DNA from 3 places in the Bradyrhizobium australafricanum genome. Region 2 is predicted to be linked to each of the others. Evidence: predicted binding sites of a transcription regulator. Region 2 holds the regulator's gene; each other region holds the start of a gene.
What was found. Region 2 encodes PhoB, which activates phosphate uptake and scavenging genes when phosphate is short. Its sites were predicted from a motif close to TGTCATNNANCTGTCAT; they were not measured.
Positions count from the first base shown of each region.

Region 1: J6525_RS21460 (OprO/OprP family phosphate-selective porin) is a predicted target of PhoB. The motif match lies at 1,623-1,639, and genes of this name have one in related genera.
Region 3: ugpB (sn-glycerol-3-phosphate ABC transporter substrate-binding protein UgpB) is a predicted target of PhoB. The motif match lies at 2,071-2,087, and genes of this name have one in related genera.

Region 1 is NZ_JAGKJL010000023.1:65,622-68,898, forward strand. It holds gene J6525_RS21460 (OprO/OprP family phosphate-selective porin) at 1-1,561, opposite strand, end outside; gene J6525_RS21465 (DegQ family serine endoprotease) at 1,907-3,265, shown strand; gene J6525_RS21470 (replication-associated recombination protein A) at 3,262-3,277, shown strand, end outside.
Region 2 is NZ_JAGKJL010000048.1:40,892-44,168, forward strand. It holds gene J6525_RS32870 (GcrA family cell cycle regulator) at 446-958, shown strand; gene phoB (phosphate regulon transcriptional regulator PhoB) at 1,202-1,912, opposite strand; gene phoU (phosphate signaling complex protein PhoU) at 2,058-2,774, opposite strand; gene pstB (phosphate ABC transporter ATP-binding protein PstB) at 2,881-3,277, opposite strand, start outside.
Region 3 is NZ_JAGKJL010000003.1:367,624-370,900, forward strand. It holds gene ugpA (sn-glycerol-3-phosphate ABC transporter permease UgpA) at 1-541, opposite strand, end outside; gene ugpB (sn-glycerol-3-phosphate ABC transporter substrate-binding protein UgpB) at 699-2,015, opposite strand; gene J6525_RS05270 (CaiB/BaiF CoA transferase family protein) at 2,220-3,277, opposite strand, start outside.

The sequences.
Region 1 (3,277 bases), on a different contig from region 2:
ACTTCGAGCCGACGTCCGCAGCCGAGGTCGCCGAGGCCTGCTTGGCGATATCGCCGTGCAGATAGTTCAGCATGAAGCGGACGTTGTTGTTGACGTACCAGTTCAGCGCGGCGGTGTAGACGGTCTGCCGTCCACCCGCGATGCCGACCGCCTGCGCGATCTGATCGTTGAGGTCCATCGTGCTGACGCGGCCGGCGATTTCCCAGGCGCCCCAGCCGCCGCCGGCGAGCGAGAACGGATCATGCGGCTTGATCCCGCTATAGGAGGCCGTCGCCGGGTTGTAGGCGTGGTTCTCGCCGGTCAGCACATAGCCGACCTGCGCGTAACCGCCGTCGAACTTCAGGCTCGGCGCGCCGAACGGCGGCAGTCCGGTGTTCGCGGAGCGATCGACATTGAACCAGTAATATTCGCCCTGCGCGATGAACGGGCCATAGGTCGCTGCCGCTTCGACGCCGTAGACCTGCGCGCCGGAGACGTTGGCGATCGCACCGGTCGAGATCAGCGTGGTTGGATCGATGCGCAGCTCGGGCCGGTCGCTGAGCGTGAGCGTCTGCGCCTGCGTGAGCTGGTTGCGCGGCGGCTGCACCAGCCATTCCGCATCGGCGCCGATGTGCACCGAATAGTTCTTGCCGCTGATCGGATTGCCGGCGACGCGGATGACGCCGCCATACTGCTCGGACGTGCCGGCCGGCGAGGCGGAGGACGCAGAGTGGATGGCGCCCGACGTCGGTCCGGTGACATAGCCGCCGATCCAGAACTGGTCGTTCCACCAGCGGGTGCCGGCGGCCGAACGGAAGTCACCGGCGGCGATGTTCTGGGCGATGATGCCGACCGAGGCGCGCTCCATGAACAGGATGTCGTTGGAGCTGGTCGCTTCGTCGAGTGTCCACGGCACGTCCATGATGCCGCCTTCGATCGCCATCTTGCCGCCGAACGGCTTGAAGCCGGTGTAGCTCAGATACGCGTTCTCGATGCCCGAGGTGCCGCCGCCGGGCAGCGATCCCGGCGCCGCGCCGCCGAAGCCGTCGGACGAGCCGCCGAAATCGTAGATCAGCGAGTAATTCCAGTCACCGAAGAACTTGCCGACGATGCCGATGCGCGCGCGGCGGACGTTCTCGCCGCTGTCGAGCTTCTGCGGCGAGGTGCCTGCGGTGTTCGGGCGATAGTCGTAGCCGCCGACATCCCAGTGCACGCGGCTCGTGATCGCAACGCAGTTCTGTTCGTCCGCGGTGCAGATCGTCGGCCGGTTGTTCGGCATCGTCACCACGACGCCGGACGGCGCGACCGGGCCCTTCACCGGGATCGCGGCGTTGGCGGTCGCCACCCGCCCGGCCTTGGCATCCGCCGCCTTCGCATTGGCGTTTGCGCTGGCTGCGCTCGCGGTATTGGCGTTGGTCTGCTTCTGCAGTCTGTCGAGCTTCTGCTCGAGCATCTTCAGCTGCTGCTTCAGCAGCGCGATCTCCGCATCGCTGCCGCCTCCGGCCGATTGCGAATAGGCCGGCGAGGCGGCAAGCGCCCCTGCCAGGCCTATGGCGATTGCACTGACTTTTGTTGCACCCATTGTGCACCCCTGTTGTGTTTGAATTCCCCACTCACTCACTGAACGGTCCTAGGAGCGTATCGTGACTGACGCACGACAGTGCTTCCGGGCATCGCAGTTCCGCTTGTGGTCCGCAGGCAACAAGCGGAGCGGCGCAGTGAGATGACAGCCATCATAGAAGCTTGGCGGCGCGCTTCAACGCGGCCGCCGTGGGTTGTGCACCGGTACGGCGGGGGGCCAGTTATCCGGCCGGGCGCCCTTCAATTGCCCGGCGAACACGCCTATATTCCGGCGTTTCCACGAGAGGTGAGAATGCTCCGACCTGTCCGCTTTGCTGCCGTATCCGCTCTGTGCACGTTGGCCTTCATGGGGAATCTTTCCGCAGCCGCGGCCCAGGACCGCCGCGTGCCGTCCTCGCAGGCCGAGCTGCAATTGTCCTATGCGCCGATCGTGCAGCGGGTGCAGCCGGCGGTGGTCAATGTCTACGCCGCCAAGACCGTGCAAAACCGCAATCCATTCCTGGACGACCCGATTTTTCGCCGCTTCTTCGGCGTGCCGGGACAGCAGCCCGAGCAGATGCAGCGCTCGCTCGGCTCCGGCGTGATGGTCGACGGCTCCGGCCTCGTAGTCACAAACAATCACGTGATCGAGGGCGCCGATCAGGTGAAGGTCTCGCTCGCCGACAAGCGCGAATACGAGGCCGAGATCGTGCTGAAGGACAGCCGTACCGACCTCGCGGTGCTGCGCCTGAAGGACACCAACAAGGAGAAGTTCGCGACCCTCGACTTCGCCAATTCCGACCAACTGCAGGTCGGTGACGTCGTGCTCGCGATCGGCAATCCGTTCGGCGTCGGCCAGACCGTGACGCACGGCATCATCTCGGCCCTGGCGCGCACTCAAGTCGGGATCACGGATTATCAATTCTTCATTCAGACCGACGCCGCGATCAATCCCGGCAATTCCGGCGGCGCGCTGGTCGACATGACCGGCCGGCTCGCCGGCATCAACACTGCGATCTTCTCGCGCTCCGGCGGCTCGCAGGGCATCGGCTTTGCGATCCCCGCCAACATGGTGCGCGTCGTGGTGGCCTCCGCCAAGAGCGGCGGCAAGAATGTGAAGCGGCCATGGCTCGGCGCGCGGCTGCAGGCGGTGACGCCGGAGATTGCCGAGACGCTCGGGCTGAAGCTGCCGTCTGGCGCGCTGGTCGCCAACGTCGCGCCGAACAGCCCGGCGGCGAAGGCGGGCCTGAAGCTCTCCGACCTGATCGTCGGGATCGACGGCACGCCGATCGACGATCCCAACGCGTTCGACTACCGCTTCGCGACCCGTCCGCTCGGCGGCAACGCGGAGATCGAGGTGCAGCGCGCCGGCAAGCCGGTGAAGCTCACCATACCGCTGGAGACCGCGCCCGACACCAACCGCGACGAGATCGTGCTGACCGCGCGCTCGCCGTTCCAGGGCGCGAGGGTCGCCAACATCTCGCCGGCGCTGGCCGACGAACTGCATCTCGACGCCGGTGCCGAGGGCGTGGTGGTGACTGATCTCGCCGGTGACGGCACCGCGGCCAATGTCGGCTTCCAGAAGGGCGACATCATCCTCGCGGTCAACAACGAGAAGATCGTGCGGACCAGCGACCTCGAGAAGGCATCGAAGACGGGGACGCGGGTCTGGCGCATCACGCTGGTGCGCGGCGGCCAGCAGATCAACGTGACGCTCGGCGGATGAGCCCCAAGCAAC
Region 2 (3,277 bases):
TTGACGCCAGCGCAGCAACGGCCAGCTTCGGAAAACAAAACGGCCGCCTTTGCGGGCGGCACGTGGCGGGCATTCTATGCTGCGGTCGGTAAGTGTCAATCGCCACGAAGTGGCCTTCCTGCAATGCGAAACGAGCGCAATCCGGAGCATTCCGGTGCGGTGGAAAAGCCTCATCGCGATGCTTAACTGTGTGGGAACATGTGGACGCACGGCCGCGGACTCTTGCGCCAGAGTCACGCCATATTGTAGCGTTTGGCCTGTCGGGTACGACATCTCGTGCGGCGGTACTGGACCCTCTAAGTAGCCTTCGTGTCTCGCGTAAACGTTCGGGCGCAACACCGTGCCCGGCGAGGGCTAAGGGATTCTGGCCGCAGGGATATTTGTCCAGATTGGCTCGCAGCGCCGCTCCAATGATTGGCCGGCGCTGCGCGAAGGGAAGAATGCGATGACTGTATTGACCTGGTCCGACGATCGCGTCGAGCAGCTGAAGAAACTCTGGGAGTCCGGCCTGTCGGCCAGCCAGATCGCGGCGGAACTTGGCAATGTGACGCGAAACGCCGTGATCGGCAAAGTGCATCGGCTCGGCCTCTCCGGCCGCGCCAAGGCACCCTCCACGGCCGCGCCGCGGCAGCGCAAGGCTCGCCCGGCCCAGCACATGATGCGGGTGGCGCGTCCGGTCTCGCGCGGCAACACCGCGCTGGCGCACGCCTTCGAGGTCGAGATGGAGCCCGATCCGATCTCCTACGACAATGTGGTGCCGATGAGCCAGCGGCTCTCGCTGCTCGAGCTCAACGAGGCCACCTGTCATTGGCCGGTCGGCGATCCCTCGAGCCCGGAATTCTTCTTCTGCGGCGGCAAGGCGCTCGCCGGCCTGCCCTATTGCGCGCATCACTCGCGCGTCGCCTACCAGCCCGCCGCCGATCGCCGCCGGCCGTCGGCGAAACCGCAGATCAAGTGAGCACTCGGGAAAACGACGGAAAACCTCAAAAACAAATCCCCGCGAAAGCGGGGATTTTTTTTGTGTGATCCGTAGCCCGGCTATATCACCAGCGTCGTCCCGGCGCAGGCCGGGACCCATAACCACGAATGGGTGTTGTTAGAAAGCCGTCTGGCCGCGTGCCGATTGCGCTGGCCGCGGCGTATGGGTCCCGGCTTGCGCCGGGACGACGTAGTGTTGCGGTTTATGAATGCCGCATGGCCGTTACGGCTGCGGCTCGGCCTTGGCAAAGCGGTCGTCGAGCGCGTAGCCGGCGCCGCGCACGGTGCGGATCGGATCCTGCTCGCGGCCCGGATTGAGCAGCTTGCGCAAGCGGCCGATATGCACGTCAACGGTGCGCTCATCGATGTAGATGTCGCGGCCCCAGACGCTGTCGAGCAGTTGCTCGCGGCTGAACACGCGGCCGGGATGCTCGAGGAAGAATTCGAGCAGGCGATACTCGGTCGGCCCGAGATCGATCGGACGGCCCGAGCGCGCCACGCGGCGCTTCTCGCGGTCGAGCTCGATGTCGCCGTAGGTCAGCACGGTCGCAAGCCGCTCCGGGCTGGCGCGGCGCAACAGGCCCTTCACCCGCGCCAGCAACTCCGGCACCGAGAACGGCTTGACGATGTAATCGTCCGCGCCGGTGGCAAGCCCGCGCACGCGCTCGCTTTCCTCGCCGCGCGCGGTCAGCATGATGATCGGAAGCTGCTTGGTCTCGGGCCGCGCCCGCAGGCGGCGGCACAGTTCGATGCCGGACAGGCCCGGCAGCATCCAGTCCAGCACCACGAGGTCGGGAACGCGCTCCTTCAGCCTTGTATCCGCATCGTCGCCGCGCCCCACCGTCTCGACATCGTAGCCTTCCGCATCGAGATTGTAGCGCAACAGCGTCGTCAGCGCTTCCTCGTCTTCGACTACCAGAATGCGTGCGCTCATCGGTTTAAGTTCTTTCTCTGTGGTGATCCGTTGCCCAGACGCAAACCGAAACGCTTACTTCCTTGAGCATAGTCCCCGCGGAAACGATTTTTCGCGAGGATCATCCAGTTTCGCTCTTGCCGGTTCCGTGCTTGCCGATCATGCCTCAGTTGCCCGGCACCGTGGTGGCAAAAGTGGTCATGTCGCCCTTCGGGCGCTTGTCGGTGATCTGCTGGCCCTCGATCATGTAGAACACGGTCTCGGCGATATTGGTGGCGTGATCGCCGATCCGCTCGATGTTCTTGGCGCAGAACATCAGATGGATGCAGAACGAGATGTTGCGCGGATCTTCCATCATGTAGGTGAGCAGTTCGCGGAACAGCGAGGTGCAGATCGCATCGACCTCCTCGTCGCCCTTCCAGACGTTCATCGCCGCCGGCAGGTCGTGCGCGGCGTAGGCGTCGAGCACCGACTTGACCTGCGACAGCACGAGGTCGGTCATGTGCTCGAGGCCGCGGATCAACTTCAGCGGCTGGAAATCGCTCTCCAGCGCCGCGACGCGCTTGCCCATGTTCTTGGCGAGGTCGCCGATCCGCTCGAGGTCGGTGGCGACGCGCATCGCGCTGACGATCTCACGCAGGTCGATCGCCATCGGCTGGCGGCGGGCGATCGTCAGCACCGCCCGCTCTTCGATGTTGCGCTGCAGATTGTCGATCTCGATGTCGGCGGCGACCACGCGCTTGCCGAGCGCGACGTCGCGACGGATCAGCGCGTCGACCGACTCGGTAATCATCCGTTCGACCAGGCCGCCCATCTCGGCGACCAGGCGGGTCAACTCCTGCAGGTCGCTGTCGAATGCCTTGGCGGTATGTTCAGAAGCCATCGCTTGTCTCCCTCAACCATGATCCCGGGGATCATGGCTTCGTGTCCTGAATTTTAGCATGACCTGATCGGAAAACCGGTTTCCACTTTTCCGGATCATGCGCCGGTCAACCGAACCGGCCGGTGATGTAGTCCTGGGTGCGCCGATCGCTCGGTGAGGTGAAGATCTTGTTGGTGTCGTCGAACTCGATCAGCTCGCCGAGATACATGAAGGCGGTCTTGTCGGAGACGCGCGCCGCCTGCTGCATGTTGTGGGTGACGATCGCGATCGTGTAGTCCTCGGAGAGCTCCTGGATCAGTTCCTCGACCTTGGCGGTCGAGATCGGGTCGAGCGCCGAGCACGGCTCGTCGAACAGGATCACCTCGGGGCGCACCGCCACGGTGCGCGCGATGCACAGGCGCTGCTGCTGGCCGCCGGAGAGCGACAGGCCGGAGGCGTTCAGCTTGTCCTTGACCTCGTTCCACAGCGCGCCGCCGCGCAGCGCCTTCTCGACCCGGTCGTCC
Region 3 (3,277 bases), on a different contig from region 2:
GCAGCCCGGCGAGGAAGAACAGGAAATTGTAGGAGATCTGCTTCCATGCCGCGGCGAGGATGATCAGGGCCGCCGCCTGGTCGCCGTCGAGCAGCGGATTCCAGTCGATGCCCATGGCGCGCAGATAGCGCGATAGCACGCCGAGCGAGGGGTGCAGCATGAACACCCAGAGCACGCCGACCACCGGCGGAGCCACCGCATAGGGCCAGATCAGCAGCGTGCGATACAGCGTCGAGCCGCGCAGTGGCCTGTCAGCCATGACAGCGAGCAGCAGCGCGAAGGACAGCGAGGAGACCGCGATCGCGAACGAGAACACGAAGGTCCGGACGATCGCCGCGAAATAGGCCGGCTCCTTGAACAGATCGAGATAGTTCTCGAACCAGACGAAGCTGGTGGAGAGGCCGAAGGCGTCCTGCAGCAGGAAGGACTGGATCACCGCCTGCACGGCCGGCCAGTAGAAAAAGATCAGCACGATCGCGAGCTGCGGAGCAACCAGCGCGTAAGGCAACAGCTTTGACTGGAAAATCGCTTGCTTTTGCATGGGCTCGGAAGAAGGGCAGGCCGCGGATGCGGCCTGCCGGTTGATCGCCCTAAAGCGCGATGAGATGAGGTTGGATCGTCATCGCGCCTTAGCTTGTCGTCTGGGCATGGTGGAAAACCGCTTCGCGCTTTTCCGGTTCATGCCCGAAGGCATCATGTCAGCGGACGGCGGTCTTTTCAAACTGCCGCAGCATCTGGTTGCCGCGCTCGACGGCGGCGTCCAGAGCCTGCTTGGCGGTCTTCTTGCCGGCCAGCGCCTGCTCGATCTCCTCCGACCACATGTCGCGCAGCTGCACCATGTTGCCGAGGCGCAGACCGCGGGAATTCGCGGTCGGCTCCTTGTTGGTGAGCTCGAGCAGCGGGGTCTCGAGATAGGGCTGGTCCTTGTAGAAGCCCTCTTCCTTGGCCTTGGCATAGGCGGCCTTGGTGATCGGCAGATAGCCCGAGGCCTTGTGGATCCAGACCTGGCGGTCGGTGTCCGAGAGGAAGGTCAGGAACTTGGCCACGCCCTTGTATTCCTCGGCCGACTTGCCGCCCATCACCCAGAGCGAGGCGCCGCCGATGATCGAGTTCTGCGGCGCGCCCTTGACGTCGGGATAATACGGCATCGGGGCTGCGGTGAAGTTGAACTTGGCCTGCGCCTTGACGTTGCCGAAGAACGCCGACGAGGTCAGGTAGATCGGGCATTCGCCCGAGGTGAAGCGGCCTTCGCCGGTGTTGGTGCGGCCGGCATAGTCGTAGGTCTTGTCCTTCTGCAGCTCGACCAGGTTCTCGAGATGCTTGACCTGCAGCGGGCCGTTGAATTCGAGCACGGTGTCGAAGCCGTCGAGGCCGTTGGCCTTGCTGGCGAGCGGCACATTGTGCCAGGCCGAGAGTTGTTCGAGATTGACCCAGGTGACCCACGAGCCGGAGAAGCCGCAGGTGTTGTAGCCGGCTGCCTTCAGCTTCTTGGCGTCGTCGAACACTTGCGGCCAGGTCTTCGGAATCTCCGCGATGTTGGCCTTCTTCAGCGCATCGAGATTGATCCACATCACCGTCGACGACGAGTTGAAGGGGAACGACAGCATCTCGCCCTTGGAGGTCGAGTAGTAGCCGGTGATCGCGGGCAGATAGACGCCCGGATCGAACTTCTCGCCGGCGTCGGCCATCAGCTTGTAGACCGGTTTGACGGCGCCGGTGGCGGCCATCATCGTCGCGGTGCCGACCTCGAACACCTGCATGATATGCGGCGCGTTGCCGGCGCGAAACGCGGCGATGCCGGCGTTCATGGTGTCGGCGTAGCCGCCCTTGTAGGTCGGGATCACCTTATAGTCGGATTGCGAGGCGTTGAAGTCGTTGGCCAGCTTGACGATGACGTCGTTGTTGGCGCCGGTCATTGCGTGCCACCACTGGATCTCGGTCACCGCGAACGCGGGCGACGCGAATGCAAGCGCGGCAGCGGCTGCCGCGGCAGCGCCTAGTCGTCGAAAGAACATCAAAACCCCTCCCAATTGGAACATCATCTTTCGTTGCGCGCGTTATCAGCGCCGGATGACGTTCAAATGACCGTATAAACGAAAGTCATGGTAGGGGGGAAGCCGAAGCGAAGGGAAGCGGTAAAAAAGGCGAAGACCGCAGCCGGCTCCGTGCGGTGCAGCGCCAAACGCGACGTTGCACCGCAGGGCTAACGGATGGTCGCGCTAGCGCTTGCGCTGGGGGCCGCAGACCACGCCCTTTTCAACCAGGCCGTTGATCTCGTCCTTCGAGTAGCCGAACTCGCCGAGCACTTCCGCAGCGTGCTGGCTGAACTTCGGCGGCGTGCGGCGCAGGTTCGGCTTGGTGCGTTCGAGGCGGATCGGCGAGGCGACGCCCTTGTACCAATCCTTCTCGATGACGTCGCCGCGATGAATGGTGTGCGGGTTGGTCAGCGCCTGGTCGATCTTCTGCACCGGGCCGGCCGGCAGGCCGGCGGCGAGCAGCCGGTTGCACAGTGGCTCGGCCTCGTGCTGGCTGAACACCGCGGCCAGCTCGACGCGGAGCGCATCGCGGTTGGCGATGCGGTCCTTGTTGCGGGCAAAGCGCGGGTCGGTGCCGAGCTCTGGCTTGCCGATCTCCTTGGCGAGCTTGCGGAAGGTTCCGTCATTGCCGACGCCGATGAAGATGTTGTCGGTCTTGGTCGGGAAGATCGCGTACGGAACGAGGTTGGGATGCTCGTTGCCGGTGAGCGACGGCGGCTTGCCGTGCATGAAGTAGTTCGCGGTGTGCGGATGCATGATCGCGAGCCCGGTCTCGTACAGCGTCGTCTCGATGAACTGGCCGAGCCCCGAGCGCTGCCGCTCCGACAGCGCCATCAGGATGCCGATCGTGGCGTAGAGCCCGGTGGTGATGTCGACCAGCGGCACGCCGATCCGCATCGGGCCGCTCTCCGGCGAGCCGGTCGCCGCGATCATGCCGGTCATCGCCTGGATGATCGCGTCATAGCCGGGATTGCCGCCGCGCGGGCCGTCGGCGCCGAAGCCGGAGATCCGGCAATGCACGAGGCGCGGAAATTTCGCGCGCAGCACGTCGTTGCCGATGCCCCATTTGTCGAGCGTGCCGGGCTTGAAATTCTCGATCAGCACGTCGGCGGTCTCGAGCATCTTCATCAGCACCGCGCGTCCGCCCTCGGAAGCGAGGTCGAGGCCGATCGAGCGCTTGTTGCGGTTGATGCCGACGAAATAGGCCGCATCCTCTTCATGGAACGGAGGACCCCAATCGC